DNA from 2 places in the Exiguobacterium sp. UBA7533 genome. Region 1 is predicted to be linked to the other one. Evidence: riboswitches for the same ligand, from Rfam matches in the RefSeq annotation. Region 1 holds a riboswitch; the other holds the start of a gene.

Region 1 (3,415 bases):
TTCAATGATTGGATCATCGAAGCCTTCAACGATTTGGAACTTCATCGGTGTTTGCGGCGCTTCTTCACCAACTGGGCAAAACAAGTCGTCAATCACACACGCATCAGCTGGGCAAAGTTCGAATCCTTCCGACGTATCGACTCGGACCGCATAGACAAATTTTCCACCTACGAACTCACACCGCGTGATGTACGGTTCTGGTGCTTGGATGTACTCTTGAATCAACGTGATGCCATCGACTGGTTCGTCGAATGTCGAACCATCGAGATAAGCTTCAAGTGCTTCAATCGAATGGAATAACTGGACGCCGAGACCTTTCCCGGCACGGTTATGTTTCGTGATGAATGACGAAACACCGATTTCTTTTGCTGCTTGTACGATTTGATCACGTCCGACAGCAGCCGTTGTCTTTGGTACACGAATCCCAGCCTTACGTAACGCTGTGTATTGATTAACTTTGCTGACTTCAAGACGGAGCGCACGCGTTCCGTTAAAGACAGTGCGGTCATGCTCTTCTAACCAAGCGAGGACCCCTTCCGTCAACTCTGGCGCATAACGATGCCCCCGCGTATGCGAAGACGCACTCATACGACTGTAAAAGACACCTTCTGGCGGCAGTTCATCTAACGGTACGATTCCTTCATTTAAGTGCCACTGCTCGTACGGCAACTTGAGTTCTTCGAGACGTTTGATGAGATGATCCGTCCATTCTTGGTTTTCGTGGAGAATATGAATTTTTGTCATGATTGTTGACCTACCTTTCGTTTCGCTTCGACCAGTGGCATTACGTCACGGGCAAAGCGTTCCATTTCTTCAAGTTGTGGTGAGAATTGTAACAAGAGCAACGTGACACCAGCGGCTTCGAACGCTAGAATCCGTTCGGCAATCTGTTCTGGTGTTCCGATCAAGTTCGGTCGCAGACCACGGTTCGAGACGGAATAATCATTTCGTTCGACCTGTTGTTCGAGTTGCGATTTACTGATGAAATCTTGATAACCGGCATAACCGGCGCTGTCTTCCTTGACGTCCGTGATGCGTTGCCACTCAAGAAGCGCTTCTTCTTCCGTATCCCGACAAATGATGTAGGCAGCAAGACCGAAGCTCTCAAGCGGTGCGTGTCCCGTCGCTTCCCGGCGTACTTTCATATCATTGATTTTATGAGCTACTTCTTCAACAGTGCCTCCATGCATGACGTAGGCATCACAATGTTCGACGATCGTCCGTTTTCCGGCTTCACTCTCTCCACCAGCGTAGAGCTTAATCCCCGGACGCTGGACGGGTTTCGGATGGAGTTCTGCCTGTTCGATCGTGTAGTGATTGCCGGAGAAGCTGTACGGTGACGCATCTGCCCATAGTCCTTTCATGACCGTGACGAACTCTTCCGTTCGGGCATAGCGTTCATCGTGTGCAGTAAAAATACCGTTGTATTGTTTTGCTTCTTCTGCCCACCAGGCCGAGACGACATTGAGCGTAAATCGTCCTCCACTCAACTGATCGATGTTTGCCGCCATCTTCGCCGTCGTCGCCGGATTATGGAACCCGGGACGAACCGCTGTCATGATTTCAAGGCGTTCTGTTGTTGCAGCAATCGCCGCTGCCGTTGTCCATGCCTCAAGACTCGGTTCCTTGATGCCTTTGATATCGTTCAAGTTCAATTCCGCAATCAACGTCGTCGAGAAGCCGATCCGTTCAGCTGTTTGTGCGACTTGTTTCGCATAATCGAATGTCGCTGGCATCTGTTCATCCTCGACGTTACGTAGCCATCCCCCAAAAATCGGTAACCAAAAACCATACTCCACTCCATCGTCCCCCTTATCATAAAAAAACGCTCTTTTCGAAGTTCGAAAAGAGCGACGGTATCTTGTCCTGTCCGCTCTTATCTTCAGAAGGTATTCCTTCCTGGAAGTAGCACCTTCCGCCATAGCGGGGTTGCTGAAGTGTCTTCGGGCCAGTCCCTCGACTTCTCTAGATAAGATGTGTTGCATTCATCGTACAGAATTCATTGAACTAAAGCAACCATTAAACCGTCTTTTCCTATCGGATTTATTCCAAAGAAAAATCCCGACGTAGTGTCGGGATTCGGAATTAGTATGGTGCGACGAAATCTGATGTCTGCTCTGGCGCCTGCTCCCCACGAATACGATCGTAGAATTTGGCAAGCGTGACACTGAAGTATGGTCCGACCCATAGGACAGCAAGACCAAGCGTAACGATAACAAGCAACGCCCAACCGATAAACGATAAGAAGAGCAAGAATGCTTCCATCTTGTGTCCATCCATGAGTTGCCGTGAGCGTGTAATTGCCTCGAGAATACCGATTGACGGCTCATCCCGAAGGATGTAGTACGTCAACAAGTAAGAGAATGACTTGATGATACCAGGGATGATTAAGAGTAACGTCCAGAGCGCGATAAAGATGAACTGAACAATGGCCAGCCCCACCACTTTCAGGAACATACCATATGGCTCAAACAAATCCGTCACTTTCGTTTCTTCGCCACGAGCAATCGACATGGCAATCCATGTCCAACCGACTCCTACTGGAATCAATAAAATCGACACCAATGATACAACGAGATCTATACTACTAGACGGCTCATCGATATCCGATCCAAATAAATTAGGAACACCCTGAATAATACTAAACAGCAGAAAAGCTAGGACTGCAAATCCCCAACGACCGCTGAGCGACTCCTTCGCTGCTTTCTTTAATTGAGATGACATGAGTAAGGTCCTCCTTGAAAAATAAGTTCTCACCTTACTCTACGGCTTAAAACTTCTAATGTTTCACTCTTTTTTCAATAATTTCCCGTCTCGTCACTGGTTGAGCCAAACACGCTCAAGTTGTCGTCCACATGTTAGAACGAACGTTGAACATCGAAGCGCTTCATCGCAAACGAAATGTCATGTTTTTCGTCTATGTACGCTGATATATCTCCACAGCCGGATCCTGTTGCTTGTATTTCGCGACGATGACGATCAGGACCGTGATGATCACAAGCAGGAACCAAGAAGACAACTTTCCGAGATCAACGACTTCCCATCCTCTTTCCTGATGTGGATAGACCCACCCTTTAAAGAACGTCACGATATTCTCAGCGATCCAAATAAAGAACGCGATCAGTAAAAAAGACAGGACGAGCGGCATGCGGTAGATTGTCTGCTCGATCGTAAAATGAACCCATGACTTATAGAAGACAAGGACGACGAGGACCATCAATAGCCAGCGTGCATCGAAGATCCAGTGGTGGGTGAAGAAGTTGAGATAGACGAGACTGCCTACGCTGATCGCAAGCCAAGGTGGTGGAAATGCTGTGAAGCGTAAATGAAATCTTCGGAACGCTTGACAGACATAACTTGCGACACTTGCATACATGAATCCTGCATACAAAGGAACACCAGCCACTTTCGTTAG
Region 2 (3,415 bases), on a different contig from region 1:
AAATCTGCTCTTGCTCGAGGAACGGTGCTAAGATCGGTTCGACGAAAAAGTCCATTCCACCGCTAACAATCGAAAAATGGATTCCTTGACGACGACTGTACTGAAGCAACTCCGAAAATCCTTCGCGAATGACAGCGCGCTCCATCAAGAAATCAAGATAGTCCGCTTTACCGCCGGACGGCAGAAGCGCGAACATCTGCCCGACACCACTTTGGATCGACAACGTCCGGTCGAGCACGCCACGTTTCAACGGTTCGAAGTCATTCACTGGCGCAAATACCTCCATGAGTGCAATGATGTTATCCTGCATCGTTACGGTACCGTCGAAGTCACAAAGAATTCGTAAGGTCATGACTTGATCCCCCAAGCGTCGAGCGCGACTCGTAATTCTTCATGTCGTGACGCAGCATTCGATAGGGATTCATTTGCGAGTGCCGCATCAAGTGCTTGACGAAAAGCGATAACACCAGCCGCAGCACCTTGCGGATGACCATGTACGCCACCACCAGCGTTGATGACGGAATCGATCCCGAAGTCGCGTACGAGTTGAGCAACGAGTCCTGGGTGAATACCGGCTGAAGGGACAGGGAAAATCGCTTTCGTCTGACCGAAGCGAGTCGCTTCGACCGCGATGCCGCGGGCGACGTCCTTCGGAAGAGCGACATTGCCGTAAGGTGACGGGAATAGTGTTAAGTCTGCACCAGCAACGCGCGGTAATGTGCCAAGTAAGACAGGCGCTGCAACACCGTGGTTCGGGCTAGCAATCAATGCACCGCTGTAAGCCGGATGATTGAAAATGGGAACGTTGATCTCCGGATCACTTGCCAATTCACGTAAGACGTCGAGTCCGTATGTGAAGGTATTCAACAAGAAAGCAGTTGCTCCAGCGTCAATCAATCGTTTGGCTTGATCCTTGAGCGTAAAGACGGGACCACTAAGTGTGATCGCATACAACGCACGTTTACCGGTCCGGTGGAAATGAGCATCGATAACCTCACGTCCGATCCGTGCCCGATCAATCGTCGGTGTCAACGGATTGTCATATAAGATCTCATCGTCCTTGACGAGATCGATCCCACCAGCAAGTTGTCCTTCGAGTTGATTACGAAGGAACGATAAATCGCGTCCGATGACCCCTTTGAAGATGCTCATTAACAGTGGACGATCTTCGACACCAATCAAGGAACGAACCCCTTCGATCCCGAACTTCGCACCTGGAAAATCCGACGTGAATGTATCGGGTAGTAGCAGTTCTGTTAATTTGATTTCACCGTCGAGTGAGAGTTTCCCGAAGACGGTCGTCAAGATCGCAGAAAAGTCGCGCGATACATTGTGTTCCGGGTAACGAATCGTGATATAGCCTTTACCGTCGCGTTCTTCCGTATGTACGACTTCTCCTTTGAATGAGGCGAGTTGTTGTTGCTCAAGATGATTCAGCTCCGTCCAGGAACCAACCGTCAGACCAAGCGCGAGTTGTTCGGCGCGTTGCTCCAGTCGATCGCGGGCGGTCAATTGATAAGTAGCTGTGATGTAAGCCATGTCTTTCCTCCTTCAATAAAAAAATGGTCTCTTGTCAGCGACAAGAGACCATGAATGATTCGAACGTGGACTCTTATCTGTCAGCTTAGTAGCTGCAAGAATTAGCACCGTGCCAAAAGGTCGGTTGCTGCGACATCGTAGGGCTTGTCCCTCCGTCTGCTCTTGATAAGAATTGGATGAAATTGTGAAATCTAATTGCAATTTTTACATGAGAGTCACGACTTGTCAAACTATTTTTAGAAAATTTATTTTTTTGAAAATACTCTTTCTATATATGGAGCAAAAACGATATCCGTTTCTGCTTGATTTCGATTTGACAGCAGGGAAGAGGATTGCGTAAGATTCAAATCAATATCACACACGACAACTACATACGACTCTTATCGCGAGTTGGCAGAGGGAATTGGCCCGATGACGCCGCAGCAACCGACCACTTGGCACGGTGCTACATCCAACAGACGTTTCGTCTGAGAGATAAGAGGACGCAGTGACTTTCCTGCGCCTCTTTTCGATGACGAAAAGAGGCGCTTTTTCGTGTATCACACAGGGGGAACTGAGATGACATACAAAGCATTTACAGAACAGGACGCGATCGAACGGGTCCGCTCACTAGGACTGATCGGCGACGGAGCCGTCGAAGCAGAAGAGATTGGCGACGGCAATCTCAATCTTGTCTTTCGAATTCGAGAAGGTGAACATCGATTGATTCTAAAACAAGCACTTCCGTACGCGAAAGTCGTCGGTGAAAGCTGGCCACTATCACTCGAGCGGGCGTGGATCGAGCAATCCGCACTCCGTGAATTCGCCCGGCATGCCGTGCCGTTCGTACCGCGTGTTTTTCATGCTAGTCACGACGAGGCGTATACGGTCATGGAAGATCTTTCACATCTGACAATCGTTCGAAGCGGTTTACTCGCAGGTGAACAGTATCCGTTGCTTGCGGAACATATTGGTTCTTATCTCGCTCGGACTTTATTCCATACATCGGACTTTGCGCTTGGTCCGGTTGAAAAAAAACGTGTCGCCCGAACGTACTACAATCCGGACTTGTGCGACATCACGGAAAAATTAATCTTCACGGATCCGTTCCATGACGCGGAGACGAACGAGATTGAAGCCGGGCTTGAAGAAGAGGTGGCACGTCTATGGGCGGACGATGAGTTGAAACGCGAAGTCGCAAAACTCGAAGCGCTTTTCATCACGAAAGGAGATGCGTTGCTACACGGCGATCTACATACAGGAAGCATCTTTGCTTCGGCAACGGAAACGAAAGTCATCGATCCAGAATTCGCCTTTTATGGTCCATTCGGATTTGATGTCGGACAGTTCATCGCCCACTTATTCTTTGCAGCATACCCGGATTATTCAGCACTTCGTGATGCCCGGATTCGCGACATCGATACGTTCTGGCTGACGTTCGCTTCGACGTTCCGCGCCTTATGGGAACGCGAAGCCGTCGAACCATTCCGGACATCGGGACTCGTCGACGATGTACTGAGCACGATCTTGCAGGATGCCCTTGGCTTTGCCGGTTGCGAACTGATTCGTCGGACGATCGGACTCGCACCAGTCGCTGATTTAGAAACGATTAGTTCTATGACGGAACGACTAGAACGAAAACAACATGCTTTACGTTTAGGATCGGCGTTAATCAAACGTCGGACCGAATGCCGGACATTTGATGATTTACGAAACTTCGACGTAACGGAGGAACTTAGCCGATGAGTACATTCGTTCAAAGTATTCGTTATGAAGACCGTGTCTTGACGATTCTCGATCAGACACGTCTACCGCAGGAAGAACACTATGAAGTCATTACCGATCTTGCACAAGCGGTCGAAGCGATTAAACAACTGCGCGTCCGAGGGGCGCCTGC

Evidence for each region. A riboswitch is a leader RNA that binds a small molecule or an ion and turns the genes downstream of it on or off. The one in region 1 is predicted to bind S-adenosylmethionine.
Region 2: linked by a shared signal. The riboswitch ahead of B2U10_RS05470 (2,3-diketo-5-methylthiopentyl-1-phosphate enolase) and the one ahead of B2U10_RS13435 (LLM class flavin-dependent oxidoreductase) in region 1 are both predicted to bind S-adenosylmethionine.

Annotation. Positions count from the first base shown of each region.
Region 1 covers NZ_DLMP01000014.1:88,193-91,607, reverse strand. Annotated here, with positions in the region: gene B2U10_RS13440 (ATP-grasp domain-containing protein) at 1-744, opposite strand, end outside; gene B2U10_RS13435 (LLM class flavin-dependent oxidoreductase) at 741-1,799, opposite strand; SAM riboswitch class I at 1,874-1,976, opposite strand; gene B2U10_RS13430 (DUF975 family protein) at 2,086-2,724, opposite strand; gene B2U10_RS13425 (DUF817 domain-containing protein) at 2,918-3,415, opposite strand, start outside.
Region 2 covers NZ_DLMP01000002.1:267,213-270,627, forward strand. Annotated here, with positions in the region: gene B2U10_RS05465 (2-hydroxy-3-keto-5-methylthiopentenyl-1-phosphate phosphatase) at 1-352, opposite strand, end outside; gene B2U10_RS05470 (2,3-diketo-5-methylthiopentyl-1-phosphate enolase) at 349-1,539, opposite strand; SAM riboswitch class I at 1,610-1,711, opposite strand; SAM riboswitch class I at 1,917-2,020, shown strand; gene mtnK (S-methyl-5-thioribose kinase) at 2,098-3,264, shown strand; gene mtnA (S-methyl-5-thioribose-1-phosphate isomerase) at 3,261-3,415, shown strand, end outside.